Regions from separate parts of the Allobogoriella caseilytica genome, predicted to be linked through region 1. Evidence: riboswitches for the same ligand, from Rfam matches in the RefSeq annotation. Region 1 holds a riboswitch; the other holds the start of a gene.
What was found. Region 1 has a riboswitch for FMN ahead of ribD (bifunctional diaminohydroxyphosphoribosylaminopyrimidine deaminase/5-amino-6-(5-phosphoribosylamino)uracil reductase RibD). Riboswitches for the same ligand answer to the same signal wherever they lie in the genome.
Positions count from the first base shown of each region.

Region 2: linked by a shared signal. The riboswitch ahead of EDD31_RS13990 (ABC transporter permease) and the one ahead of ribD (bifunctional diaminohydroxyphosphoribosylaminopyrimidine deaminase/5-amino-6-(5-phosphoribosylamino)uracil reductase RibD) in region 1 are both predicted to bind FMN.

Region 1 covers NZ_RKHK01000001.1:2,269,361-2,283,907, forward strand. Annotated here, with positions in the region: gene hemE (uroporphyrinogen decarboxylase) at 1-346, shown strand, start outside; gene EDD31_RS10155 (protoporphyrinogen/coproporphyrinogen oxidase) at 339-1,682, shown strand; gene hemC (hydroxymethylbilane synthase) at 1,748-2,728, shown strand; gene EDD31_RS10165 (uroporphyrinogen-III synthase) at 2,725-3,564, shown strand; gene hemB (porphobilinogen synthase) at 3,564-4,559, shown strand; gene hemL (glutamate-1-semialdehyde 2,1-aminomutase) at 4,573-5,898, shown strand; gene EDD31_RS10180 (sirohydrochlorin chelatase) at 5,917-6,672, opposite strand; gene nirD (nitrite reductase small subunit NirD) at 6,685-7,068, opposite strand; gene nirB (nitrite reductase large subunit NirB) at 7,268-9,907, shown strand; gene cobA (uroporphyrinogen-III C-methyltransferase) at 9,907-10,764, shown strand; gene EDD31_RS10200 (uroporphyrinogen-III synthase) at 10,761-11,918, shown strand; gene EDD31_RS10205 (formate/nitrite transporter family protein) at 11,900-12,748, opposite strand; FMN riboswitch at 12,977-13,104, shown strand; gene ribD (bifunctional diaminohydroxyphosphoribosylaminopyrimidine deaminase/5-amino-6-(5-phosphoribosylamino)uracil reductase RibD) at 13,182-14,228, shown strand; gene EDD31_RS10215 (riboflavin synthase) at 14,228-14,547, shown strand, end outside.
Region 2 covers NZ_RKHK01000001.1:3,101,756-3,116,302, forward strand. Annotated here, with positions in the region: gene EDD31_RS13950 (aminoglycoside 3'-phosphotransferase) at 1-663, opposite strand, end outside; partial or broken gene EDD31_RS13955 (SDR family oxidoreductase) at 759-1,142, opposite strand; gene EDD31_RS13960 (hypothetical protein) at 1,182-1,730, opposite strand; gene EDD31_RS13965 (AEC family transporter) at 1,899-2,840, shown strand; gene EDD31_RS13970 (ABC transporter ATP-binding protein) at 3,036-3,848, opposite strand; gene EDD31_RS13975 (ABC transporter permease) at 3,845-4,702, opposite strand; gene EDD31_RS13980 (ABC transporter permease) at 4,882-5,502, opposite strand; gene EDD31_RS13985 (ABC transporter substrate-binding protein) at 5,499-6,479, opposite strand; FMN riboswitch at 6,566-6,708, shown strand; gene EDD31_RS13990 (ABC transporter permease) at 6,814-7,611, shown strand; gene EDD31_RS13995 (ABC transporter substrate-binding protein) at 7,608-8,717, shown strand; gene EDD31_RS14000 (phosphoribosyl-ATP diphosphatase) at 8,735-8,998, shown strand; gene hisG (ATP phosphoribosyltransferase) at 9,066-9,905, shown strand; gene EDD31_RS14010 (PH domain-containing protein) at 9,911-10,372, shown strand; gene EDD31_RS14015 (helix-turn-helix transcriptional regulator) at 10,382-11,446, shown strand; gene EDD31_RS14020 (helix-turn-helix transcriptional regulator) at 11,439-12,440, shown strand; gene EDD31_RS14025 (hypothetical protein) at 12,451-12,771, shown strand; gene tatA (Sec-independent protein translocase subunit TatA) at 12,873-13,139, shown strand; gene tatC (twin-arginine translocase subunit TatC) at 13,188-14,033, shown strand; gene EDD31_RS14040 (diacylglycerol/lipid kinase family protein) at 14,030-14,547, shown strand, end outside.

The sequences.
Region 1 (14,547 bases):
CGCGCTCGCTGCCGTGGAGGGCTTGGTCCCACGGGTGCATTTCGGCACCGGGACCTCAGAGATCCTCACCGTCATGCGTGACGCCGGAGCCGAGGTCGTGGGAGTCGACCACCGCATCGGGTTGGACGAGGCGACCCGCCGCCTGGGAGCCGGGACCGTCCTGCAGGGCAACATCGACTCCGCCCTGCTCACCGCCCCCTGGGAGGTGCTCGAACGGCACGTCAAGGACGTCATCGCCCGTGGGCGTTCGGCCGCCGCACATGTGCTGAACCTCGGTCACGGCGTGCCGCCGACGACCGACCCGGGTGTGCTGACCCGGATCGTTGAGCTCGCGCACAGTGAGTGACGACGTCGACGTCGCCATCGTCGGTGGCGGCATTGGTGGCCTGACCGCAGCCTGGGAACTGGCGCGAGCGGGGCGGCGCGTCACGCTCCTGGAAGGGTCCCAGCACTGGGGCGGCCTGCTGCGGCCGCTCGACATCGGCGGCGTCATCGTCGACGGGGGCCCCGAGGCCTTCGCCGTGCGCCGCCCCGAGATCGCTGAGCTCTGCGCCGAGCTCGGCCTGGCCACCGAGGCGCCCGTCCACGGTTCGTGGCTGCTGACCCCACAGCGGGGTGCCTTCCGTTCGCCGGAGCGGGCGATGCTCGGCATCCCCGCGGATCCCGTCGCCGAGGATGTCGTGGCGGCTATCGGTGGGGAGGCGGCCCGTCGTGCTGCGCAGGACGCCGAGCTCGGCCCGGAGGTCGGCGCCGGGGAAGCCGATCTGGCCGCCCTCGTGACCGCACGCATGGGCAGCGGGCTCCTGGACAATCTGGTGCGCCCGCTGGTCTCCGCGATCCACGGCGCGGATCCCGCGCGCCTGCCCGTCGATGCGGTCATGCCCGGCTTGCGCGAGGCGCTGCGGCGCACCGGCTCCCTGGCAACCGCGGTGGCCGCGCTGCTGCCCGATGGCCCTCCGGTCGCCGCGGTCACCGGCGGGATGTACCGGCTCGCCGACGCCCTCGCCACGGCCGCCCGTGAGGCCGGCGCCACCCTGGTACCCGGCAACCGGGTCAGTGCGCTTGAACGCAGCGCGGGCGGCCGCTGGCTCGTTGACACCGGCGGCCCGGACACCGTGAGCGCCAGCGAGGTGATCCTCGCGACCTCTGGTGCCGTCACCATGGCGTTGCTCGCTCCGCACGCGGACACCAGCGGCATCCGGCCGCGGCCTGGCGCGCCTGCCACGCATGCCGTGCTGCTCCTGGCAGCCCCCGAGCTCGACGAGGCGCCGCGCGGCAGCGGGATCATCGCCGCCGAGGGCGTCCCCGGCGCGAAGGCACTCACGCACGTGACCGCCAAATGGCAGTGGGCGCAGGAGGCCGCCGGGCCCGGGCGGCACGTGGTGCGCCTGTCCTACGGTCGCCCTGGTCAGGATCCCGCCCCACCGGAGACGGCTGAGGCGCTCACCGACGCGAGCCGGCTCCTCGGGATCGACCTGGAACCCGAGCATGTGCTCGAGGCGAGGGTGGTGCGCCATGACGGTGCTCTCGCCCCGGCGGATCCCGTCATGCGTGAAGCGGTCCTCGCGCTCGCGGAACGGGTGTCGCAGCAGGGCCTCCACCTGGGCGGCTCGCTCGTGGCTGGTACCGGGCTGCCGGCCATCGTCACTCGCTCCCGGGCGATGGTCGCCGCGATGCAGTAGGCACCGCCGACCGTGAGCACCACGATCCTGCTGGAGCCGCCGCGTGCTCGCCCCGGGTCGCGCCCATGAGGGAGACTGACCACGTGACTGAGAACCTCGCTGGACCGTCGTCGTGGGTGCTGGGCACCCGCGGATCGGACCTCGCCCGCACCCAGGCAGGCCAGGTGGCCGAGGCGCTCACTGCGGCCGGAGCAGGGCCGCTGGAGATGCGCATCGTGCGCACCGAGGGAGATGTCACGACCGGGTCCCTGGCCTCGCTCGGCGGCACCGGTGTCTTTGCCGGCGCCCTGCGCACAGCCCTGAAGGCAGGCACGGCCGACGTCGTCGTCCACTCGCTCAAGGACCTCCCGACCACCCCGGAACCGGGACTGCGGATCGCCGCCGTGCCCCCGCGCGCCGATGTGCGCGATGCCCTGTGCGCCCGGAACGGATGGACGCTCGCCACCTTGCCCGCTGGGGCGCGGGTGGGCACCGGGTCACCGCGCCGGGCCGCGCTGCTGCGGCTCGCCCGGCCCGATCTCGAGGTGGTGGACATCCGCGGCAATGTGCCCACCCGGCTGGCGCGCACCGAGAACGACCTCGACGCCGTGGTGCTCGCGATGGCGGGCCTGGTGCGGCTCGGGCTCGAGGCGCGCGCCACTGAGGTGCTCGACCCGGCCGACATGCTGCCCGCACCCGGGCAGGGAGCGCTCGCGGTGGAGACCCGAGCCGAGGTTCCCGAACCGCTGGCCGGCGCGCTCGCTGTCGTCGACGACCTGCCCACGCTCGTGGCTGTGACGGCCGAGAGGCAGCTCCTCGCCAGTCTGGAGGCAGGATGCGCCGCCCCCGTCGGCGCGCTCGCCACGGTCGAGAGCGGAGTCCTCACTCTGGAGGCCATCGCCGCCGCCATCGACGGCGGACGTGCGCTGCGTTCCTCCCAGCGCACCTCCATCGACCTCGACGGTGACCGCGAGGCCGCGATCGCCACCGCCCGCCGCCTGGGCCGCGACCTCGGCCTTGAGCTCCTCGGGCAGGGGGCCGGCGAACTCGCCCGGGCCCGGCCATGACCACCACCGGTGAGGAGCCGCACACCCAGAACCTGGTCCCGGCCCGGCCCTTGGCCGGACGGCGCGTGCTGGTGCCACGCCCTGACGCCAGCGACCCCATCGCGCGCGCTGTCGAGCACGCCGGCGGGCAAGCGCTGACCATCGCGCTCACCGAAAGCGTGCCCGCGGCCGATGCCGTGGTGAACCGGGCGCTCGACTTCACCGGCGCGGCGTGGCTGGTGCTCACCTCCGCTCGCACCGTCACCGCGCTCGCCTCCCAAGCGCAGCGCACGGCGGACTCGCTGCAGGAGCGCCTCACCCGCGCCGTCGCCGCCGGGATGCGCATCGCCGTCGTCGGCCCGGCGACGGCGCGGGCGCTCGCGGAGTTCGGACAGGAACCGCACCTGCGCGCCGGCGCTCCCGAGAGCGCGGCCACGCTGCTGCAGGACTTCCCGGCAGCCACAGCGGACGCGCGGGTGCTGTTGCCCTGCTCGGCGCTCGCCTCGCCCGAGCTCGCCGACGGCCTGCGGGCACTCGGCTGGGCCGTCGAGCGCGCCGAGGTGTACAGCACCCGCACCGCACAGCTGGGGGAGGCCGAGCGCGCCCAGCTCACCCAGCCCTGGCCCGACGTCGTCCTGCTGACCGCCGGCTCGACCGTGCGCGCTCTGCACTCCCTGCTCGGCCCGCCCCCCGCGGAGGTGGCCCTCGCCGCCATCGGCGCCTCCGCAGCCGAGGCCGCCCAGGAGGCCGGGATGCGGGTCGACGCCGTGGCTGCCGAGGCCACGCCGGCCGGCCTGATCAGCGCCGCCGCCCACGCCCTGCGCCACCGACCCCTCGACCTTGGAGCCCACGGCTGATGACTTCCCTGCCCCTGCCGACCGACCGCCCGCGCCGCTTGCGCGGCTCGGGGCCGTTGCGGCGCCTCGTCGCCGAGCACCGTCTGGCCGCCGCGGACCTCATCCTGCCCGTCTTCCTCGCCGAGGAGGCCACCGAGCCACGCCCGATCGCCTCGATGCCCGGGGTGGTGCAGCACACGGAAGACTCGCTGCGCGCCGCGGCGCAGGAGGCGGCGGCGGCCGGGGTGGGCGGCATCATGCTGTTCGGGGTGCCCGCCACCAAGGATGCCGTGGGATCGGCCGCCACCGATCCGGCAGGGATCGCCAACCGCGGCCTGGCGCTGCTGCGTGAGGAGGTGGGGGAGGACCTCGTGGTCATCTCCGATCTCTGTCTCGATGAGTTCACCGATCACGGCCACTGCGGCCTGCTGGCCGCCGATGGGACGGTGGACAACGATGCAACGCTCGAGCGATACGCCGAGATGGCGCTCGTGCAGCACGAGGCGGGCGCGCACGTACTGGGCCTGTCCGGGATGATGGACGGCCAGGTGGCGGCCTGCCGGGCGGCGCTCGACGGCGCCGGCGCCACCGGCACCGCGATCCTGTCCTACTCGGCCAAGTACGCCTCCGCCTTCTACGGCCCCTTCCGCGAGGCGGTCGACTCCCAGCTCCGCGGAGACCGGCGCGCCTACCAGATGGATCCGGCCAACCGCGCCGAAGGCACCCGCGAGGCCCTGCTGGACGTGGAGCAGGGCGCGGACATCGTCATGGTCAAGCCCGCGTTGGGCTACCTGGACGTGCTCTCCGACGTCGCCGCGTCCGTGGACATCCCGGTGGCGGCATACCAGGTCTCCGGTGAGCTGGCCATGGTCGAGGCCGCCGCCGCGAACGGCTGGCTGGACCGCCGGCGCACCATCACCGAATCCCTGACCTCGATCCGCCGCGCCGGAGCAAGCATCATCGCCACCTACTGGGCCACTGAGGTGGCCCGCTGGCTCGCTGAGGGCGAGCACTGAGGAGAGCAGCACCATGACCACCAACCACGATCTGTTCACCCGTGCCCTCGGCGTCATCCCCGGGGGCGTGGACTCGCCGGTGCGGGCCTACGGCTCCGTCGGCGGTGATCCCCGCTTCATCGCCGAAGCCTTCGGCGCACGCATCACCGATGTCGAAGGGCGCAGCTACGTCGATCTGGTGGCCTCCTGGGGTCCGGCCCTGCTCGGTCACGCCCACCCCGAGGTGGTCTCCGCAGTCCGCGAGGCTGCCTCGCGCGGCCTGTCCTTCGGCGCACCGACGCTCGGTGAGGTCGAACTGGCCGAGGCGATCTGCGACCGCGTCCCGCCGGCGCAGCGGGTGCGGCTGGTCTCCACCGGCACCGAGGCCACCATGACCGCGGTACGGCTCGCGCGTGGGGCCACCGGCCGCGACCTCGTGGTCAAGTTCGCCGGCTGCTACCACGGCCACGTCGACTCCCTGCTCGCCGAGGCCGGCTCCGGGGTGGCCACCTTTGGTCTGCCCGGATCGGCCGGCGTCCCCGCGGCGAGCGCCGCCCAGACGATCGTGCTGCCCTACAACGACCTCGCAGCCCTGGAGGCGGTCTTCGCCGAACGCGGTGAGGAGATCGCCTGCGTGATCACCGAGGCGGCGCCGGCGAACATGGGCGTCGTCCCGCCCGCAGCAGGGTTCAACGCGGGCCTGCACCGCCTCACCTCCGAGCACGGCGCGCTGCTGATCCTCGACGAGGTGCTCACCGGTTTCCGGGTGGGCCCCTCGGGCTGGTGGGGGCATGAGAGCGGAACAGAGTCCTGGATGCCGGACCTGATGACCTTCGGCAAGGTTGTCGGTGGCGGCATGCCGCTCGCCGCGGTGGCCGGTCGCACCGAGCTCATGGAGCTGCTCGCGCCGACCGGGCCGGTCTACCAGGCCGGAACCCTCTCCGGGAACCCGCTGGCCACCGCAGCTGGGCTCGCGACGCTCCGCCTCGCCGACGCGAGGGTCTATGCGCACATCGATCAGGTGGCGGCCACAATCGCCGGTGCTACCGGGGAGGCACTCACCGCGGCGGGCGTGCCCCACGTGGTCAACCACGCTGGCAACCTGTTCTCGGTGTTCTTCGGCGAGCAGGCCGCCACGGCAGGCGTGCACGACTACGCGGGCGCCACCGCGCAGGAGTCGTGGCGCTACCCGGCCTTCTTCCACGCCATGCTCGAGTCCGGTGTCGCGCTGCCGCCGAGCGTGTACGAGGCCTGGTTCCTCACCGCCGCGCACGACGAGGACGCCGTCGGCGCCATCCTGGATGCCCTGCCCGGCGCAGCCCGGGCCGCGGCAGCCGCACAGCCGCCTGCCGGGAGCTGACGCGCGCACGCCTCGCGCTCAGAGCCGTGCGAGCCCGTCGTGGAAACGGTCGAGCACGATCTCGGGGAGCTCCGGTGGCACGTCGGGCACACCGTAGCGGGTGCACAGGAGTGGCTGAGTGACGAGGTCGGCGCCCTGTTGATGCATCAGCTTCTGGAAGTACCCCGGGGCCAGCAGATAGCTGGCGATCACAACGCGGCGCTTCGGGTGCCTCCGGCGGGCTTCGTCCACGGCCTCACGCACCGTGGGCCGGGCGAAGGCGAGGTAGGAGTCCGTCACGTCGACGTCCAGCAGGCTGGCCAGGAGTTGGGCGGTGTCCTGGACATCGGTGACTGCTCGGGGAGTGGAGGAGCCCGCGGCTCCCAGGACGATGACATCCTCGCCGGGGACTGCTCCGGCCTGCCGGAGCCGCTCCCGGAGGATCATCGCGAGCCGATGATCCGGCCCCAGCGCCTCGCCCACCACCGTGTGGTGCGGGGCCTGGTCCGCTGCCTGGCGCATGTCCACAGCCACGTGGTACCCCGCCGAGAGCAGAAGCGGTACGAGGACCACAGGCCGGTCTGGCTCCACGGCATCCACGGTGGCAGCGACGTCGGGTTGCTGGACATCGACATGGCCCAGGCGGGTCTCCGCGATGGCCGCATGGCCTGCGGCTCGGCCCCGGGTGTGTTCCACCAGTGCCTGCACGAGCTGCTGGCCCTCCAGGGAGCCGGTGCCGTGGGAGATGGCCGCCAGTGCTGCGGCCCGGACGGCGGCGGGAGCCCGATTGGCCACCGAGAGCGCCACCTAGACCTGCACCTGGACGATGCCGTCGTCGACGCGCACTGGGTAACAGCGCAGCGCGGGACCGTCCTCGGTGAGGCAGTGCCCGGTGGCCAGGTCGTAGACCTGCTTGTACAGCGGTGAGGCCAAGGTGGGCCGACCCTGCCGGGAGCCGACGATGCCGCGTGCCATGACGTTGGCTCCCGCCACGGGATCCCGGTGATCGACGGCGAAGATCCGGCCGTCGAGCAGGGTGATCAGAGCGATCTGGGTCTCGCCGATCAGCGCGGCCTCGCCCCACATCGGTTCCAACTCGCTGACGGCACAGACAGGGTGCCACGCAGCCTGGCGGCGGGTGGCGCCCTCGGCGGAGGCGACCGGTGCTTCGAGAATCATGTGAGTATTCATGGCACTACCCACCCTAAGAACCGTGCGTAACGCCAGCGGCACGGGCGTGTAAAAGACCGATGACAATGGCCTCACATGGCGCAGGCAGCAGAGTGAGGACGCCGTCACACCCGCCTCACACGGCAGATACACCAAGGAAATCCCGCCTTCGTAGGGTTCTCGACACGTGGCACGTCCCCTCGTTGGAAGGCGAATTCACATGTCTGCACCCACTGCCTCTGCGCGCAGAATCGCAGTGATCGGCGGAGGCCCGGCGGCGCATCGGCTCACCGAGGCGCTGATCGCCAGGGACCGGCGAGACGTGCACCTCAGCGTCTACAGCGAGGAACCGCTGGCGCCCTACGACCGGGTCGGGCTCTCCAAGCGCTTCGAGGAGCCAGGCAACGACCTGCTGCTCGGAGATCCGCTCCTCTGGGAGGATCCGCGTGTCGAGCTCCTCACCGGCACCCGGGTGACCGACCTGGATCCGCAGCGCAAGCGCATCACCACCGACGCCGGGCATGTCGCGGAGTACGACGACATCGTGCTGGCCACCGGTTCGCGGGCACCCCGGCCGCCGATCCCCGGCGCGGAGGACATCGCGGTGTACCGCACGCTCGAGGACGTCGACCGACTCGCCGCACAGACGGCCGATCTCACCGAGCACCTGGGCCGCCCTCCGCACTGTGTCGTGGTGGGCGGCGGACTGCTGGGCCTGGAGGCCGCCGGCGGGCTGGCCGGGCTCGGCGCTGACGTCACCATCGTCCATTCGCAGGAGTACCTGATGAATGCGCAGCTGGACGAGGGCGGCGGGCGCACGCTGAACCGGCTCCTGGCTCAGCAGGGGTACCAGCTGCAGATGGGCGAACGGCCCCACGAGCTGCGGCGCAATGGCGCGGGAACCTACGGCTTCACCCTGGGTTTCGAGCGGCACGCCGATCTGCCGTGTGATCTGGTGGTGGCTGCCATCGGCATCAGCGCCCGGGATGAGCTGGCGCGGGCGGCTGGCCTGGAACTCGGGCCGAGCGGCGGCGTGGCGATCGATGCCACGTGCGCCACCTCGGCTCCCGGAGTGTGGGCGATCGGAGAGGTGGCCAGCTTCGAGGGCACCTGCATGGGCTTGGTCGCTCCGGCGAACGCGATGGCAGAGGTCGTGGCCGACCGACTCTGCGACGGTGAGGCCAGCTTCACCGGTTTCGACACTGCCGCGAAGCTGAAGCTGGCAGGGATGGATGTGGCGAGCTTCGGCGACACCTTCGGGGAGACCCCCGGTGCCTTGGACGTGGTCTACGCCGATGCCATTTCCGGGGTCTACCAGAAGCTGGTGGTCACTGATGATGCGAGGATCCTGCTGGGCGGGGTGTTCGTGGGAGATGCCGCCCCGTATATGGCGCTTCGTCCGCTGCTCGGACGTGAGCTGCCCGCCGAGCCCGCCTCCTTCCTCTCCGCCTCGGGCGGCTCCGAGGTCGAACTCGACCTGCCCGACGATGCGCAGGTCTGCTCGTGCAAGGACGTCTCCGCCGGGCAGATCCGGCATGCGGTGGCCGGCGACGAGACCACCCCCGGCTGCACCGACATGGCGGGCGTCAAGGCCTGCACCGCGGTGGGGACCCAGTGCGGATCGTGCCTGCCCCTGGCGAAGAAGGTGATGGAGAAGGAGATGGCCAGCCAGGGCATGGAGGTCTCCACCGCCATGTGCGAGCACTTCTCGTCCTCCCGGGCCCAGCTGTTCGAGGCTGTGCACGCGGCGGGGCTGCGGAGCTTCACGGAGATCCTCGAACGCTTCGGCACCCCGACCGAGACCTCTAGCCATATGGGTTGTGACATCTGCAAACCGGCGGTCGCCTCCATCCTGGCGGCCATGCATGACGAGTACATCCTGGACAGCGGCCGCGGCTCGCTGCAGGACACCAACGATCGTGCCCTCGCCAATATGCAGAAGAACGGCACCTATTCGGTCATGCCGCGGATTCCGGCCGGCGAGATCAGCCCCGAGAAGCTCGCGGTCATTGCCCAGGTGGCGCAGGACTTCGGTCTCTACACGAAGATCTCCGCAGCCCAGCGGATCGATCTCTTCGGCGCGCGGCTGGAGCAGCTTCCCCAGATCTGGAAGCGACTGGTGGACGCCGGATTCGAGTCCGGCCAGGCCTACGGGAAGGCCCTGCGGAATGTGAAGTCCTGCGTGGGCTCCACCTGGTGCCGGTACGGAGTGCAGGATTCTGTGGCCATGGGCATTTTCCTGGAGAACCGCTACAAAGGGCTGCGCTCACCGCACAAGATGAAGTTCGGGGTCTCGGGATGCGCGCGCGAGTGCGCCGAGGCCCGGGCGAAGGACGTCGGAGTCATCGCCACCGCCGATGGCTGGAACATGTATGTGGGGGGTAATGGCGGTGCCACTCCCGCCCATGGCCAGCTGCTGGCCAAGGATCTGGACGACGAGACCCTGGTGCAGTTCATCGACCGGTACATCATGTACTACGTCCGCACCGCGGACCGGCTCCAGCGCACCGCCCGCTGGATCGAGGAGCTGCCGGGCGGTCTCGACCATGTCCGTGAGGTGGTGGTCGAGGACTCCCTCGGTATCGCCAAGGACCTCGAGGCCGCCATCGCGCGGCACGTTGACCGCTACGAGGACGAATGGGCCGCCACGCTCAAGGATCCGGGGAAGCTCCGCCGCTTCCGCAGCTTCGTCAACGCCCCACAGGCCCCCGACACGGATCTGCAGTACGTGCTCGAACGCGGCCAGGTCCGCCCGGCCACGGATCAGGAACGCCGCGAGGGCAGCCTCGTCCTGCTCGGACCGGAGATCGCGGTCCGGCCGCCGGATGGCGCGCTGACCGCCGAGGAGGCGAGGCAGTGATGAGCCTGGGACGCGTGACCCTGATCGGAGCTGGCCCCGGAGCCGCGGACCTCATGACAGTGCGGGGCCGTGATGCCCTCGCGACTGCCGACGTGGTCCTCTATGACCGCCTGGCGCCCACCGACGAACTGCGCAGCTGGGCTCCCTCGGCCGAGCTCTTCGACGTGGGCAAGCGGCCCGGCCACCATCGGGTGCGGCAGGAGAGCATCCACGACATGTTGATCTCCGCAGCCCGTGAGGGACGGCACGCCGTGCGGCTCAAGGGCGGTGATCCCTTCGTCTTCGGCCGTGGATGTGAGGAGGTGGCGGCCTGCCGGGAGGCTGGCGTACCGGTCACCGTGGTCCCGGGGGTCACCTCGGCGGTGGCGGCGCCCGCGGCGGCCGGGATTCCCGTGACCGCCCGGGGGATCAACCGCGCCTTCACGGTGATCTCCGCCCATGACCCCCTCTCCGAGGAGGAGTTCGCCGCACTCGTCGGCCTCGGCGGCACTATCGTGATCCTCATGGGAGTGGGCACTCTGGGGCATACCGTCGAAGGGCTGCGCCGGCACGGTCTGCCCGAGCAGACACCGGTCGGGATCGTGGAGAGCGCCTACTGCGAGGAGCAGCGGGTCAGCCTGACCCAGCTGGACCGGGTGCATGCCATGGCCGCCCGCACGGGCGTCACCTCCCCTGCGGTCATGGTGATCGGAGAGGTCGTTCGCCTCGCGGCCGAGCATCCCGCCACCGGCGAGGCGACCAGCTCGGGATCGGCCGCCGTCGCCCAGGCGGTGGCCGGCGCCGCCTCATCGGCCATGAACCTCGGGGCCGCTCCAGCCGCTCGACCGCCCGCTCGCCCCGGAGTCCGCGCGCCGTGAACGAGCCGGCCGCCCCAGAGACCCCGAGTGCCCAGGCTGCGGCCGGCACGTCCCTTCCCCAGACCTTGGCCGGCTTCCGGATCGGTGTGACCGCGGACCGCCGCAGCGAGGAACTGATCTCGGCGTTGCGCCGGCGAGGCGCGGAGACGATGCATGCCCCGGCACTGCGGATCACCTCACTGACCGAATCGGTCACCCTGCAGCAGGACACCAATCGGGTGATCCGGGCGGCGCCGGACTACGCCGTGATCACGACCGCCTACGGGATGCGCCGGTGGGCTGAGGCAGCCGATTCCTATGGCGTGTGGCCCCAGTTGTTCGATGTCCTGCAGAACGCCAGCATCCTGGTGCGTGGCCCGAAAGCCCGCGGTGCGGTCCGCGCTGCCGGCTTGGACGACGACGGCGCGGCCGAGGACGAGCGCACCGACACGATGCTGGACATGTTGCTGCAGAAGGATGTGCGCGGGAAGCGGGTGGCGTTCCAGCTGCACGGCCTGTTGAACCACCGTCAGATCCACCGGCTCACCTCCGCTGGCGCAGAGGTGTACACGGTGATGCCCTACACCTGGACGAAACCCGCCGAGGACTCGAAACTGCTGAGGATGATCGATGCCGTCATCGATCGTCAGCTCGACATGGTCACCTTCACCGCAGCGCCCGCCGTCGACGCCTTCCTCGGCGTCGCGCAACAGTACGGCCGGCTCGAGCCCCTGGTCGAGGCCTTGCGTACCGACGTCGTCTGCGCGGCCGTCGGGGGAGTCACTGCAGGGCCCCTGACCGAAACCGGGATTGACGCCGTGATCCCGGATCGCTGGCGGCTGGGAGCGATGATCAAGAAGGTCTGTGACCACCTGGAGACCTCCATCATCAGCGCCCCCACCGTCCACGGGCCCGTGGAGATTCGAGGTAAGCAAGTGCTGTTCCCCGAATCCGGCGCCGGGCCCGTGCAGCTTCCCCCCAGCCAGCTGGCCTTGCTCCGTGAGCTGGTCACGGCGTCGGGCTCGGTGCTCTCCAGGGACGAGCTCGTTGCCGTGCTGCCCCACTGTGACTCTGAGCGCGCCCTGGAGATGCTCATCTCCCGGCTACGGAAATCGCTCCCGGTGACCGATGTGGTGCTCACGGTGGTCAAGCGCGGTTACCGGCTGGCGGTCTGAGCGGGCACTCTCGGCAGCTCCACGAGTCCCCGCTCCGGCGCGGTGCGGCGGTGCGTCATGTAGATGGTCAGGCCGACGAAGGTCAGTCCGCCCACCAGGTTGCCCAACACGGTGGGAATCTCGTTCCAGATCAAATAGTCCAGCACGGTGAAGTTCCCGCCCATCAGCAGGGCGATGGGGAAGAGGAACATGTTCACGATGCTGTGCTCGAAACCCATGTAGAAGAACAGCATGATCGGCATCCACATGGCGATGGCTTTTCCGGCGAGGCTGTCGGACATGAAAGCGGCCGCAACGCCGGTGGAGACCATCCAGTTGCACAGCACGGCGCGGACGAAGAGCGTCAGCATGCCGGCGCCGCCGTACTCGGCGTAGCCGACGGTGCGGCCGTGGCCGATCTCCATCAGAGCCACGCCCACCTCGTTGGGTGGCGTGGCGAACCCGGTGGTGAAGTAGATGGCCATCAGGACCGCCACGGTGAAGGCTCCGGCGAAGTTGCCGAGGAAGACCCACCCCCAGTTCCGCAACATCGATCTCACGGTGACACCGCGGCGGCGGTCCAGCAGCGCGAGCGGAACCAGCGTAAACACCCCGGTGAGCAGGTCGAAGCCCATGAGGTACAGCAGGACGAAGCCGACCGGGAAGAGCATCGCTCCCACGAGGGCACTTCCCGTTTGTGCGGTGACCGTCACCGCGAACGCGGCCGCCAGGCCCAGAATGGCGCCGCCCATAAAGGCCCGGATCAGAGTGTCTCGCGTGGCCATGAAGGTTTTCTGCGCACCGGCGTCAATCATCCGGACTGCCAGATCCTTGGGCTTGACATAGGACATGAGTGAAGACTCTTTCCGTTGAGGTGTGTCGCAGCATGCGCGGTTGGGTGATCACAGACTCGCGTGCTGTCGTTTCCACGCCGTTGTGGAGCGATTAATGGCATGAAAAGACCAACTCACATCGAGATCGGAGGGGTGTGAGGTTGATCCGGCGGTGGCCCGTGGCGGCTAGGAGGGCCGGGCGATTGTGCTGCCCGGCGCCGTGTGCCATGCTCCGAGGCAAGCAACACGTGCTCCGGGGTCGGTGAAATTCCGAGCCGGCGGTGACAGTCCGCGACCCGCACGTCTCACGATGTGCGGTTGACCTGGTGAAAATCCAGGACCGACGGTGAAAGTCCGGATGGGAGGCAGCACTGTGGCGCCGCCGTGCATCCGGTGGCGCCTGCAGCGTGGTCCCCGCACACCCGGTTCACACCGAGTGGAGAGGGACGACATGTCGGATGACGCGATCGCGCGAGCGCTCGAGCGGGCGACCCTGCTTGCTGCTCGCGGACCGCAGCGCGGCGGGAACCCTCGCGTGGGCTGCGTGCTTCTCGATGACACGGGCCAGGAGATCGGCGCCGGCTGGCACCGCGGAGCCGGCACCGCCCACGCCGAAGCGGCGGCCCTCGCCGCGAGCGACCCCGCGCGTGTGGCTGGGTCCACGGCCGTCATCACCCTGGAGCCGTGCCACCACACTGGGCGGACACCGCCCTGCTCGCGTGCCCTGCTCGCCGCCGGGGTGCGGCGGGTGATCTACGCCGCCGGCGATCCGGATCCCCGGGCTGCCGGCGGCAGGGCCTGGCTGGCTGCCCAGGGCGTGGACGTCAGCACGGCGCGTGAGGCGGGCGTGGTGCCGGAGATCGTGGGGCTTGCCGCCGAGCTCACCCGGTCATGGTCCGCCGCCGTGCGCCGCCGCCGCCCGTGGGTACTGGGCAAGACAGCAACGAGCCTGGACGGCCGCGTGGCCGCAGCGGACGGGACCTCCATGTGGATCACCGGCGCGGCCGCCCGCGCCCATGGCCACACGGTGCGCGCCGACGTCGACGCCATCGTGGTGGGCACCGGCACCCTCCTCGCCGACGACCCGGCACTGACCGCTCGGGGAGCCGACGGCACTCCGGTGGTGGACCAGCCGCTGCGCGTGGTGCTCGGCCGGCGTGCCGTCCCGGAGGCTGCCGCGGTCCGCCAGGGCCCGGGACCGTGGCTGCACCTCGCCACCCAGGACATCGCCGCCGCCCTGGACCACCTCTGGGAGCGTGGCGCCCGGCGCGTGCTCATCGAGGGCGGGCCCACGGTGCTCGGCGCAGCCCTGCGCGCCGGGCTGGTCGATGAACTGCACAGCTACCTCGCACCCGTGCTGCTGGGCGCCGGCCAACCGGCCGTACCCGACCTGGGCATCGGCACACTCCGGGACGGGCTGCGCTGGCAACGAACCGAGACCTACCACCTGGGCGAGGACATCTTGATCACCGCCCGCCGACTCGAAGGAGCTCACTGATGTTCACCGGAATCGTCGAGGAGGTCGGCACCGTCATCAGCTGTGCCGAGGCCGAGGGCGCCGCCATCCTCACCGTGGCCGCGCGCACCGTGCTGCCAGGGCTTCGCAGGGGCGACTCGCTGGCTGTGGCCGGTGTCTGCCTCACGGTGACGGCCGCCGATGATGACGGCTTCCGTGCCGATGTCATGCCGGAGACCCTGCGCCGGACCAGCCTGGGCGGACTCGAAGCAGGCGCCTCCGTCAACCTGGAGCGCGCAGTGCGCGCCGACGGCCGGCTGGACGGCCACCTCGTGCAGGGGCACGTCGACGGCGTCGGCAC
Region 2 (14,547 bases), 830 kb from region 1:
ATCGTCCCAGCCGGGCCCGTAGTTCCAGGTGGTGCTCATTGACGCCACGGCGATGTCGCCCCACCGGTCACCAGTGCCGAGCTGCCCGAGGTCGACGTGCGCGAGCCAGCGTCCGCCCGCACCGAGCAGGGTGTTCGGACAGCACGCGTCCGCGTGGCACACCACGCGCTGGTCGATGGGCGGCGCCTGCCGCAGATGCTCGGGCACGGCGTGGCCGCGAGAGGTGGCGTTCACGATCCGGTCGGTGACCTCCCAGCGCCATGGGCACTCCTCGACCGGCAGGGCGTCATGGAGGGCGCGGAGCGCCTGCCCGACGGCGCGCACCGCCACGGCGGGCTGTTCGCGCCATCGCGGCGCCACGGCGGACTCACCGGGAAGGGCGGCGGTGATCAGCCACTCCCAGGTGGCGTCACTGCCGTGCTCGAGCACCTGAGGAACTGCGATCCACTGCGCGGCCCACCGCATGCGCGCCGCTTCGGCAGCAAAGGAGGTCTCCGCGTGGTGTGGTCCGCACTTGATGACCACCGCGCCGCTGGCGCGTTCGGCACGGAAGGTCACGCCGCCGAGCTGATTGCGCCACAGCAACGTCAGGGGCGCGCCGTCCGCCAGCTCGAGCACCCGCTCCGGGGCAGTCACAGGCGTGTCGAGGTCATCGGGGTGCATGGGGCCCATTCTGCCGGGCCCGCTGTGCACGGACCCGCTGCGCACGGCCCCGGGGTGTTGGCCCCGGGGCCGTCTCGCGGGCCAGCCCAGCACGCTCAGTGGGCGAGTCCGGCGGTCTCTCCGCCGTCGGCAATGAACTCGCCACCGGTGGAGAAGGTGGATTCGTCGCTGGCCAGGAAGACCACGAGGTGGGCGATCTCCTGGGGCAGGCCCAGGCGCTTGAGTGCCACATGGGTCTGGGCGAGCTCGAGGCCCTCGGTCATGGGGGTCTTGATGGCGCCTGGGTGCACGGAGTTCACCCTGATGTTCGCCGGTCCGAGGTCGAGGGCCATGGACTTGGTCATGCCACGCAGTCCCCACTTCGAGGCCACGTACCCGGAGACTGCCTCGTATCCCTGCAGCCCTGCGGTGGAGGAGATGTTGATGATCGACGCGTTCTTCTCCGAGGTCTTCAGCAGCGGCAGCGCAGTCTTGATGCCGACGAAGGGCGCTGGCGGAAAGCGTGATCGCCAGAGAGGTTAGGCCTGGTCCTTGTAGACGCTCAGGAATCGCTGCGCCTCGGTGGAGGTCAACGGAGAGTGCTCGGCCAGCAGGTCTGCTGCCTCATCGACGTGGTTGTCGCGCAACATGGCGTAGAGCTGGTCGTGCAGCCACGTTTCGAGGTCATCGTGGGAGAGGGTGATGGTTTCCTCGCCTCGGCGCACCTCGAGGTGGAAGCCGGGCATGCTGCCACCGGCGCGATCCCAGCCCTCGGGGATGGTGAGTTCGGAGAGGTCATCAGGGGCACTCAGTTCCGGATGCCCGAGACCGGCATCAGCCGGGGTGTTGCTGGCGGCCCCCGCAGGAGGGAGGAACGTGTCGCCCACGCCTGCCTGGACCTCGCGGCCCTGGTCGTCCACACCGTCACTGTGACTCACGCGCGCCGGCCCGAGGAGGCCGTCATGGCCCGGCTCGGCCGTGCGCTCGGCACCGGAATGGCCGGTGGCGCGCCTGATCCAGACGGCGATCACGCGCACCACGGCAGCCGAGAGGGCTACCACGAGCGCGAGCATCAGGACCAGATCCATTCCATCAGGCTAGGCCAGATCTGCCCCCGATGGGGAGTCCCGGCCTCCGGACGTGCGCGGCTCGTCTCGCGCCCGTACGACACAATCAGCATCTCCGGCGATCACGAAGCCTCCTGAAGGCCGGTCAGCTCAGAGAATCTGCCCCATGCGGCTGAGAGGTGGTAGCAGGTGGCAGCGGTCCTCTCCGGATTCACGATCATCTGGATCGTGATTGCCGTCGGCTTTCTGCTCGCCCGGTTCCGGCTGGTTCCAGCAGATGCCCAGCGTGTGATGGGACTGCTCGTCTACTACGTGGGCCTGCCCAGCATGCTCTTCGTGACGGTCTCCGCTGCGGACCTGGGCGACGTACTGGGCGTGCAGTTCGTCATTGCAGCGCTCAGCGCCTTCGCCACGTTGGCCATCTTTCTGATCGTGGCTCGCTTTCTGCTTCGCGGTCGCAGTGCTTCCGAGCTCTTCGTAGGGGGCGTCAGCTCATCGCTGGTCAACTCCGCCAATCTCGGGTTCCCGATCGCGGCCTACGTCATCGGTGACCTGACCTTCGCTGCCCCGGTGCTGATGTTTCAGCTGCTGCTCTACATGCCGGTGCAGGCCTCCATACTGGACCAACTCGGGCGCCAGGACGCCGGCCCGCGCGGCCGCTCCCTGCTGCGAGGGCTGCGCCAGTCCGCAGTCAATCCGATGATCCTCGGCTCACTGGTCGGGCTGGCCTTCGCCTGGCAGGGCTGGTCACTTCCTGAGCCGGCGCAGGAGTCGCTCGCGCTGATGGGCGGGATCGCCATCCCCTTGGCGCTGCTGGCCTTCGGCATCACCCTGGCCTCCTCCAGCCCGCTGTCGCGCTCGGGCGGGCGACGCCGGGACGTCCTGCTTGCTTCGGTGCTCAAACTCGGCGTCCATCCCGCCCTGGCGTACCTGCTGGCGGCCTTCGGTTTCGGGCTCGACGGCGTGGGACTCCTGGCCGCCGTAGTCATGGCTTCCCTGCCCGCGGCACAGAACGCGCTGGTCCTGGCGCTGCGCTATGACCGCGGCGTGGTAGTGGCTCGCGACACCGTGCTCGTCAGCACCTTGATCGGGGTTCCGGCCATGGCACTGGTCGCTGTGCTGCTCGCGTAGGGCACTGAGCATTCGCGTGCCCCGGCGGTCTCACGGCCGGGTGAGGACTGTGGCGAGTTCCGGAATGCGAGCCACGAACGTGTCGACGAGCTCGGCGGCCAGGTTCACCGAGTCCACCAGCGGGTGGAAGGCGAACGCCCGCACCGCTGCCTCGCGTGAGCCCGCGCCGTGCGGACCTCTCGCTGAGGCGCGGAGCTAGCCCGTGCGGACTAACGCAGCCTGAACCTCGGTGCGCAGCCGGGTGAACTCCGGATCGGCGCGAGTGGTCAGCTGGCTGCGAGGCTGTGGCAGGCCCACGTGGAGATCATCGATCACGCGTGCGGGCCGGGGGGAGAGGACCAGGACCCGGTCGGCGAGGTAGACCGCCTCGTCGACATCGTGCGTCACGGTCAGCAGGCTCAAACCCAGCTGCCGGCGCAGGTCGAGGACGAGGTCCTGCAGGTCGGCGCGGGTCTGGGCGTCGACCGCGGCGAAGGGCTCGTCCAGCAGCAGCAGGTGCGGCCCGGCGACGATGGCTCGCGCCAGCGCCACCCGCTGTTGCATCCCTCCGGACAACTCCCAGGGATAGGCGTGTGCCACTCGATCGATGTCGTCGAGGCCCACCATGCGCAGTGCCTGGGTGGCACGCCGCTGCCGTTCTGCCCGCGGGACACCCTGTTCCCGTAGGGGCAGGCCCACGTTGCGCTGCACGTTCAGCCAGGGGAAGAGCGAACGGGCGTAGTCTTGGAAGACCACCGCAACTCCCTCGGGAGGGCCAGTGACCGGCGTGCCCCGATACCTCACTTCGCCGCTGCTGGGTGCGCTCAGGCCGGCGAGCACGCGGAGCAGGGTCGACTTACCGGCACCGGACGGCCCCACCACGGCGACCGACTCACCGGCCGCGACGGCGAGGTCCAGCCCGGCGAGCACCTCGACGTCCTCTGCTGGCCGCGAGCCTCCGCCTCGGCGACTCGAGGCACGGGAGCTGAAGGACTTGCGTAAGCCGGTGGCGGCGAGCAGTGCGGTCACGGGGCCACCCCTGGCCGCTGCGGTTCCCTGGGGTGCTGCGCGCGGTGCCAGCGCAGCACACGAGACTCGATCAGGGCCAGGAGCCCGGTGAGGACCATTCCGAGCAGGCCGAGCAGCAGGATGCCGGTCCACATCTCCGTGAGCGCGAAGGTGCGCTGGAAGACCACCACGGCGTGGCCGATGCCGTCGCGGGCGGCGAACATCTCGGAGATCACCATCACAATGATGCCGATCGAGAGCGCCTGGCGGATTCCCGTCATCACCTGAGGGGCAGCGCCGGGCAGGATCAGGGTGGTGAGTCGTCGGCGTCCGCTCAGCCGCAGCGCCCGGGCAGTCTCCTTCCATCCCGGCTCCAGGCCCGACACACCCATGACCGTGTTCAGCAGCACGGGCCAGAGGCAGGCGAGCGCGATGACCCCGATGCGCATGGTGTCTCCCAGGCCGAGGACGAGCATCAGTGCCGGCACCAGCACCGGCGGCGGCACGGCGCGGGCGAACTCCAGGAGCGGAGCGCTCACCGTTCGCGCGAGCTGGGACTGACCGAGGAGCACGCCACCGGCCACACCGGCCACGATCGCCACAGACAGGCCGACACCCAGGCGCAGCAGGGAGGGCAGGACGTCGGAAAGCACCCGATGCTCCCAGGTGGGCCGGAAGGCGTCATAGATCTCGCTCAGCGGAGGGAAGTAGGGATGCGTGCTCCCCGCCGAGGCGAACCACCACAGCCCCACGAGCGCCGCCGGGAGCGCGAGCAGCAGGACCAGTGACCGCAGCCCCCGCAGCACCGCCGTCGCCACGCTCACCCGGCCCCGGACCCGGACCCGGACCCGGACCCGGCCCCGACGCTCTCCCACCCCACCCCCACCCCGTTTGTGCTCACTCGATGTCGGAATCTGGCCGCCGGCAGGCTCAGTAAGCGACGTTTCCTGAGCACAATCGCGAGGGCCCGGGCGAGCTCCGGCGCCTGGGGTCGCGACGTCGCCCGGCCCAGCGCCGGCACCACCCCCAGCGCCAGCCCCGCCGCCCGGAGTGCTCACGAAAGGATCCGCTGGCTGGGGTGCCAGTGCAGCACGCTGCGCTCCACAGCGGCCACGCCGTGGTTGATGGCCACGCCGAGCAGACCGGTGAGCACCACGAGGCCCACGACCGCGCCGGCGCGGCCCGACGAGCGGGCGAGCTCGATGGCGGCCCCCAGACCCGGGGTGCCGATGAGGAGCTCTCCGGTGATGGTGAGCACCAGAGCCACCGTGGCGGCCAGGCGTAGTCCGGTCATCACCGAGGGCAGCGCCGAGGGCCACAGCACCGTGGACAGGTAGGACCCGCGCCGCAACCGCAGTGCCCGCGCCGTCGTGCGCAGCGCCGGATCGACGTCTTGCACGCCCGCGATCACCTGCACCAGCACCGGCCAGAACGCGGCGTAGACCACCAGGATCAGCGTGGCCTCACGACCGGTGCCGTACAGCAGCACGGCGAGCGGTACGAGAGCCACCGAGGGGATCGGCCGCAGGAAGGCGATCGTCGAGGCGGTCATCACCCGCATCACCCGCGAGGCGCCGATCACCACCCCGAGGACGACGGCCAAGACGACAGCGATCCCCAGACCGAGCGCCCAGGTGGTGAGCGTCTGAACGAGCGCGATCGCCGCGGGTGTCACGGCACGAGTTCTGCCGCCACGCCCGGGTCATCGAGCACCCCGGCGGCGTGGGCGAGCTCGGCCATCAGTTCCAGGGAGGCCACGTTGAGCTCCGGGGGGAATCGCGGCATCGAGAGCCGCTCCAGCACCTCCGGGTCGATCTCCGTGTACCCCGCCACCGCGGCGCGTGCCGCCTCGGGCTGAGCGGTGGCCAACTCCAGCGAGTCGGCCATGGCTGCGGAGAAGGCCGCGACCACCTCGGGATGCTCGGCGGCGTAGGCGTCGGTGGTGATGTAGGCGTCGATCATCATCTCCGGGTCGATGGTGGCGTAGTCGAAGACCACCACCTCCGCGCCCCGGTCGCGGGCCAGGGTGAGGAAGGGTTCGGTGATCCATACCGCGTCCACCCGGCCGGCAACCAGCTGTGCCGGCATATCGGGGAAGGGCAGCTCGATGAAGTCGACATCCTCGGGGTCCGCATCCTCAGCCACGAGCGTGCGGACCATCACCTCACCGATGTTGGCCGACGTGTTGACCGCCACCGAGCGGCCGGCCAGATCGGCCGGCTCGCTGATGCCCGAGCCGGGCATGGTAAGGATGGCGGAGAGATCGGCGCTGGTGTCGCCGCTGCTGGCCGAGGCGGGGGAGACGATCTGCAGGTCGATGCCACGCTCGCGGGCCTGGAGCAGGGAGATCACATTGGAGAAGCCGAACTCGTGCTGCCCCGAGGCCACCGCCGGCACGATGGCCGCACCGCCCTGGGCCTGCACGACGTCGACCTCGAGGCCGTGTTCGGCGAAGACACCCTCGGCGATGCCCAGGTGTAGCGCTGCGGTGTCCACGATCGGCATGGCGCCCACCGTGATCGCGGTCAGCTCCGCAGGCCCGTCCTCAGCGGCTGCACCCCCATCATCCGGATCCTCAGCGGGCGTGGCAGCGCAGGCAGCCAAGGCCAGGAGCGGCAGGGCCAGGAGGACGGCGGGGGTGTGGGAGCGCACCGGCACAGGCTAGCGGTGGACCGCAGTGACGCGGCGCTCACCACACGTACTGAGATCGCGGGTAAAGTGGCGGATGCTTAACCAAGCACGTGCTCCGGGGTCGGTGAGAGTCCGAACCGGCGGTGATAGTCCGCGAGCCTGAACCAGGTGCCTTCGGCACCACCGGTGAGGGTTGACCTGGTGAAATTCCGGGACCGACGGTGAAAGTCCGGATGGGAGGATGCACGAGGCGGGTTCGCCCGTCTGCGCTCGGTCGCACGTTGGCGCACCCTCGGGTGCTTGACGGCGCGGCCGCCTCGCGCCGTCCCCGGTCCACGCTGGATCGGAAGGACGCATGACCGCCACGCTGACGCGCGCCGCCCGGGATCGACGCCCGCGCACCTTGCTGCGCGCCTTCGCGCCCGTGTTGCTCGGCGCCGTCGCCCTGGCGCTGTGGGAGTCCGTCGCCCGTTCTGGCGCCGTTCCTGCGCTCTTCCTGCCCGCACCCTCCGAGGTCGCCGTCCGCCTGAGTGAGGATGCCGGGGGGCTGCTGTGGTCCTACACCTGGCCGACCGCCTTGCGCGCGGTGGCAGGGTGCCTGGCCGGTGCCGCGCTCGCGCTGCCCCTGGGCTATCTCGTGTATCGCAGTCGCACCGCCGCCGTGGCACTGGGGCCCTACATCGCCGCCTCGCAGGCGCTCCCGGCGGTCGCACTCGCGCCGCTGCTCGTGCTCTGGCTGAACCGCGGTTCCCTGCCCATCGTGGTGCTCTGCGCCCTGATGGTCTTCTTCCCCATCCTCATGACCTGGGTGCTCGGCCTGCGCGGCCTGGACCCAGATGTGCTGGACGCCGCCCGCCTCGACGGCGCCTCCGGCGCGGCCTTCCTGCTGCGCGTGGAGATCCCCTTGGCCCTCCCCGCCCTGCTCACCGGCCTGCGGACGGGGTTCACGCTGTCCATCACCGGTGCGGTGGTGGGGGAGTTCGTGATGGGGGGCCGCGGCCTGGGCTCCCTCATCGCCGCCCGCTCGCGCTCGGGCGACACCGAAGGGCTCTTCACCGTCCTGGTGGTGCTCTGCCTGCTGGCCACCGCCGTCTACATCGTTCTGGGTGCCGCGGAGCGGCGCTCTCGTCACTACCTCGGAGAGAACTCATGACACGCCTCCCTCTGCTCGTTGCGGCTGCCGCCCTCCCGCTCGCCACGCTGGCCGCCTGCGCCGCAGACCAGTCGCCGGGCGACCCCGAGGCCGAGCCCACTCCGGACCCCACTACGGAGGAGCACGAGACCACCGGTGACGAGCCCACCGACGACGCCCCGTCCGCCGACGACCTCGAGCACTCCAGCCTCACCATCGGGCTGACCTATGTGGAGGACATCCAGTTCGCACCCTTCTACGTGGCCCTGGAGCGCGGCTACTACGAGGAGGCAGGCCTGGACGTGACCCTGGAGCACCACGGCTGGGACGGCGGACTCTTTACCTCGCTGATCGCCGGCCAGGAGGACCTGGTCTACGCCGGGGGAGCGGAGGCCGCCGAGCAGCGCCTGAACTCCGCCGAGCCGCTGGTCTCCGTCGCGACCTTCTACCAGGAGCACCCGGTGGGCCTGATCGCCCTGGCCGAGAGCGGCATCGCGAGCGCTGAGGATCTCCAGGGCGCCACCATCGGGGTGCCCGGGCGTTACGGGGAGACGTGGTTCGGCCTGCTCGCCATCCTCGACGACGCCGGCCTGAGCGAGGACGACGTCACCATCGAGGAGATCGGCTTCACCCAGCAGGCCGATCTGATGGCGGGCAATGTCGACGCTGCGATGGGCTACCTGAACAACGACGCCGTGCGACTGGAGGACAACGGCTACGAGATCGCCACCATCTCCGTACCGGCCGAGTCCCTGGTTGGCGTGGGACTGATCACCCTGGAGGAGACTCTCACCGAGCAGGGCGATGCCGTCGCTGCCGCCGTGGAGGCCACCCTGCGCGGGGTGCGCGATGTCATCGAGGACCCGGAGGCCGCGGTGGAGATCTCCGCCGGGTACGTGCCGGACCTCGACCGTGAGGACGGCCGGACCGCGGCGCTGAGCGCGCTGGAGGCCACCGTGCCGCTCTTCGGAGAGATGGACCCGGCGGCGGACCCGGGCGACCTGGGCGCTCTCGGCCGGCAGGATCCTCACGCCTGGCAAGCCACCCTCAACCTGCTCGCCGAGCACGGCATCGCCTCCGGCGACCTGCCCGCAGAGCAGTTGTGGACCGACTCCGCGCTGCCGTGAGCGATAGGCTCCCGGGCGTGAAGTCCTTCGAGGAACTGTTCTCCGAGCTGCAGCACAAGGCCGCCACCCGACCAGAGGGCTCCGGCACCGTGGCCCAGCTCGACTCCGGCGTGCATACCATCGGCAAGAAGATCGTGGAAGAGGCCGCCGAGGTCTGGATGGCCTGCGAGTACGAGTCCGAGGCCGAGGCGGCCGAGGAGATCTCCCAGCTGCTCTACCACCTGCAGGTCATGATGGTGGCCAAGGGCCTGAGCCTGGACGATGTCTACCGACATCTGTGAGCCCAGTGACCCGCCGTCGACCGCCCCATCCTCCCGTCCCGCCCCAGATCTAGACCCGGAGCCGCAAGTGCTGCGCATTGCCGTGCCCAACAAGGGCTCACTGTCCGAACCCGCCGCCGAGATGCTCGCCGAGGCCGGCTACCGGCGCCGGCGCGGACGTGAACTCGTCCTGCCCGACCCGGACAACGGCGTCGAGTTCTTCTTCCTCCGCCCGCGCGACATCGCCGTCTATGTCGGCGAGGGCACCGTGGACGCCGGTATCACCGGCCGTGACCTGTTGCTGGACTCCGGGGTGGAGGCCACTGAACATCGCGCCCTGGGCTTTGCCCGCTCCACCTTCCGCTTCGCCGCACCGGCCGGGACCATGGACGACGTCGCGCAGATCGCCGGCAAGCGTGTGGCCACCAGCTATGACGTGCTGGTGGCGGACTACCTCCGCGAACGCGGCGTCGAGGCCAAGGTGGTCCACCTCGACGGTGCGGTGGAATCAGCCGTCCAGCTCGGCATCGCCGATGTCGTGGCCGACGTGGTCGAGACCGGGTCCACCCTGCGCTCCGCCGGCCTGGAGGTCTTCGGTGAACCGCTGTTGCAGTCCGAGGCGGTGCTGATCCGTTCGAAGAAGGCGACGCAGAACGAGCTATCGGTGCTGGATCGCCGCCTGCAGGGCGTGCTGGTGGCCCGTTCCTACGTGCTCATCGACTATGACGTCTCCGCCGAGAAGCTCGAGGACGCGGTGCGGGTGACGCCGGGATTCGAGTCGCCCACCGTCTCGCCGCTGCACAACGGCGCCTCCTACGCGGTGCGGGCCATGGTGGCCAAGGACGCCGCCAACCGGGTGATGGACGAGCTCTATGAGGCCGGCGCCCGCGCCATCCTGGTCACCTCCATCCACGCCTGCCGCATCTAGCCGCCATGCGCCAGCTGCCCGCCGAGCTCCTCGCCCCCTTCCGCCCCCGCGCGGCACGGTGGGTGGCCGGGGTGCTGATCGCGCTCACCGTGGGTGGCGCCCTCGCCGTCATCGTCCTGATGCCGGGCGTCTCCGAAGGGGATTTCGGCCTGGTCGATCAGCTGTTCACGGCAGCCTTGGCAGGCGGGATCTGCTGGTTCATCTACCGGCAGGGTTCGGTCTCGGCTCGCCCCACTGCCTCCGGCCTGGCGGTCCGCAACCTCATCCACTCGCGGACCCTGGACTGGGCAGAGATCCTCGGCGTGAACTTCGGCTCCGGTGATCCGTGGGTGCGCCTCGATCTCATCGACGGCGAGACTCTCGCGGTGATGGCGATCCAGAGCGCCGACGGCGAGCACGGCAAGCGCGAGGCCTCCCGGCTGGCCACGCTCGTCAAGCTGTACGAGACGAACGATGAGCAGCGATAGCGTGTGAGCATGACAGCGCGCGTGGACCCGGCCGAGCGGCTGCTCGACCTAGTCATCGCCCTGGCCAACACCCGGCGGTGGATGACCAAGGCCGAGATTCGCGAGAAGGTCGCCGGCTACGGCGATTCCGCGAGCCCGGAAGCCTTCGAGCGGCTCTTCGAACGCGACAAGGAGACGCTCCGGCGCCTCGGCGTGCCACTGACCACCTCCACCCATGCCGTGCACGGCGACGACATCGGCTACCGCGTGGCGACCGGTGGCTACGCCCTGCCCTCGGTCGAACTCGACCCCGCCGAGATCGGCGTGCTCTCCCTGGCGGCACAGGTGTGGGAGGACGCCGCGCTCGGGGCCGCCGCCCGCCGGGGCCTGACCAAGCTGCGCGCCGTGGCCGAGTCCTCCGCCGCAGAGGACCTCGGTGTGGTGCTGCGTCTGGCGGGACAGGGCGGGGTCGAGACCGAGGACCGCTTCGAGGTCCTGCTCGCCGCCATCGACACCCGTCAGGCGGTGAGCTTCACCTACCGGGCCGCCAGCACCGGGGAGACCACCAAGCGACAGGTCGAACCCTGGCGCCTGATCACCCGCGCGCACGCCTGGTACCTCATCGGTGGTGACCGCGACCGCGACGCCGCACGGGCCTTCCGCCTCTCCCGGATCAGCGGCCGCATCCGCACCGTCGGCGAACCCGGCGCCTTCACGCCCCCGGAATCGCTGGATCTGGCGGACATGTTTGCCGCTCGCAGCGGGGAGCAGGGCACTGCCCGGGTGGCGATCCTGCCCGGGCGTGCCTCGGCGCTGCGCAGCCGCAGCCAGCTGGTGCAGCCCGCCGGCGCCACCGGCGACGCCCCGTCCGGGCCACTCGCCGACCGCGACGTGCTGGAGCTTCCCTTCGAGGACGCCGAGTCCGCCGCCGCCACCATCGCCCCGTACGGACCGGCTGTACTGGTGCTCGGGCCCGAGCGGGTGCGGGAGGCCGTGCTGCGGCGGCTGCGCGCAGCTGCCGCCCTGGATCGGGACACCGCCGCCGAGTGGGCGCCGGTTGTGGCGCCCGGGGGAGAGGAGCCCGGCCATGGCTGAACGCACGCCCGAGAGGCTGACCCGTCTGCTCGCCCTGGTGGCCTACCTGGCGGAACACCCCGAGGGGGTGCCGGTGGCGCAGGCCGCGGCGCACTTCGAGGTGGCGGAGAGCCAGCTTCTTGCGGACATCAACCTGCTCTGGGTCTCCGGCACCCCGGGTTACCTTCCGCACGACCTCATCGACTTTCACGCCGATGCCCTCGACCATGGCGTCATCCGGTTGCTGGAGGCGCGCGGGATGGACCGGCCACTGCGCCTAGCTCCGGGCGAGGCAGTGGCGCTGATCGTCGCTTTACGGCGATTGCGCGAATCCGCCGGAGAAGCGGCGCCGGGGGCCCTGGACTCCGCACTGGCCAAGCTGATCGGTGCCGCGGGTGAGAGCGCCACGGCCGCCGAGGCCGTGACTGTCGTGGCGCGGGATTCCGATCCCGCCTTGCAGGAACGCGAGCAGTCGGTCCGCGAGGCGCTGCGCCTCAAGCACCGGGTCTGGCTGCGCTACGTCTCGGCCGGTGATGCGGTCACCGAACGCACCGTTGACCCGGTGATGCTGCACGACGACGGCGGTGTTCCGGTGCTGCGCGGCTGGTGCCACCGGGCCCGCGGCGCGCGAAGCTTCCGCCTCGACCGCATCCTCGCCCTGGAGATCCTCGACGAGGAGGCCGCTGCGCACCCGGACCTCACGCCATCCGAGCAGGGCAGCGGGCCGGGAGAGAGCCCTGATGCGCTGCGTGCCACGATCCATCTGGCCTCGGCGGCCCGGTGGGTGGCGGAGAAAGTGCCGGCGGAGAAGGTCACCGACGGCCCGGAGGGCTCTTTCTTCCTGACCGTGCGCATCGGCGATCGCGCCTGGGCCACGAACCTGCTGCTCTCGCTGGGCGAGCACGTTCTCGGGGTCACGCCGGCCGAGGTGGGGCGCGACGTCGCCTCCCGCGCACGGGCCGCACTCGCCGAGTACGAGCAGCTCGGCCATCCCTTCGACACTTCCGCGCCGTAAGGTAGCAAGCATGTGGTGGATCATCTGGACGGCGCTCGTGCTCGGCGCGCTCGCGCTGCTCGCCTGGCTGGGCTGGCGGGTGTGGATGAAGGCCAAGGCGCTGGCGGCCGCAGCGCGGGAGGCCTCCGAGCTCGCTGCGCGCATCGATGAGGCCGCGCTGGCAGAGGGCATCGGGGGCATCGATCACCGCCCGGGTCCGCTCGGCGAGCCCGAGACCCTTGAGGTCGCCGTCGCCACCCGCGAGCGGATCGCCGAGGAGCGCGAGTTCGCCCGCCGGCGCCGCCTGGACCGCGCAGTGACGCGCTGGCGCGACGCCAAGATCATCTCCTGAGACCCGGTACGGTCGGCGCTTCTGCCCTGCCAGGCGCAGAGGTGGAGTAGCCTGGTGGAGCAACCAGCCACAATGGCTCCGACCGAAGGTGTGTGACCTCAATGGGGAATCTCAGCCCGATGCACCTGCTCATCCTGGTGCTCATCATCGTGCTGATCTTCGGCGCTTCTCGACTGCCGAAGGTGGCATCCAGCGTCGGACAGTCGCTCAAGGTCTTCAAGAAGGAAGTCCGCGAGCTGCGCGAGGACGACGAGGACGACGTGAATCGCACGCCGGGCACTGGCGCCCCGCAGCACCACACGCCGTCGAGCACCGACCGGGTAGACACGACTCCAGACTCGGCCAGTCACCCGCCCAAGACCTCCTAGGGCGTGGCGCGCACGTCGTCGTCCCGCCGCCGCGATGCGGAGGGGCGGATGCCCCTGGGCGCCCATTTGCGGGAACTCCGCAAGCGCATGGTCCTCATCTTCATCGGTGTGGCCCTCGGCACCGTGGGCGGATGGTTCCTCTTCGATCCGTTGTACGACCAGATGACCGCCCCGCTTGACGACATCGGGAGCATCACGATCACTCGGGTGGGTCAGGGTTTCAACCTGCGCCTGATGGTCTCCGCGCTCCTCGGGGTCTTCCTGACCACGCCGTGGTGGTTCGGACAGATCTGGGCCTTCATCGCCCCCGGCTTGAAGCGCAAGGAGAAGCTTTACTCGGCGGCCTTCATCGCCGCCGGCTCGATCCTCTTCGTGGGCGGCGGCATGCTGGCCTGGTGGATTCTGCCGCGCGCCATCCGCATCCTCCTGGGCTTCGCACCGGAGATGTCCGAGAACCTGCTAGACGCCTCGTACTACTTCTCCTTCTTCCTCAAGATCACGATCTTCTTCGGCGTGGCTTTTCTGTTGCCCCTGTTCATGGTGGGTCTGAACTTCCTCGGCATCATCTCGGCCAGCGCCATGCTTCGCGGCTGGCGGTGGGCGGTGCTGGTGTCCTTCACCTTCACCGCCATGGCGAATCCGCTCCCCGATGCGTGGTCGATGATCGTGATGGGCTCGGCGATCACCGCCCTCTTCTTCCTGGCCATCGGCATCGCTTTCATCCGGGAGTGGATCATCGGCAAGCGCCCGCCGCCCGAGGACGAGTTCGGCCTGTCCAGCTCCGACCCTGATCCCGATGGCAGCGCCGTCGACGCCAGCACTGCGAATGCCGGCGCCGTCGACGCCAGTGCCGTCGACTCCAGCGCCCCGGACGCCGGAACGGCACGCGGGTGAGCACTCGCGCAGCGGCGCGCAAGGTCGGGGTGCTGCTCAACGGTGACTCCGGCAAGGGCCGAGGGGCGAAAATCCGCGAGCAGGTCTTCGCCGGCCTGGCCGCCGACGGTTTCGAGACGATGGATCTCTCCGGACCAGACCTGGTCACCGCCATCCGCCGGGCGCGCGCCGGGCTGGCCGAGGGGATCGAGGCCCTCATCGCCGTGGGTGGCGACGGCACGGTGCACGGGGGCGTGAACGTAGTGGCCGGCACAGGCGTGCCGCTGGGAATCATCGCCTCCGGCACCGGCAACGACCTCGCCCGGGCTCTGGACCTGCCCCGTCATGACGTCGCCGCCTCCTTGGCGATCGTGCGCGAAGGCCTCGCTGATCGCCAGGACGGCAAGAGCGGAGTGCGCTTCGTGGACGCCGTGGGCGTCTCCGGCCCTGGCGGACCAGTGAAGTACTGGTACCTCGCCGTGCTCTCCTGCGGGCTGGATGCGGCCGTGGCGGGCCGCGCCAACCAGCTGCGCTG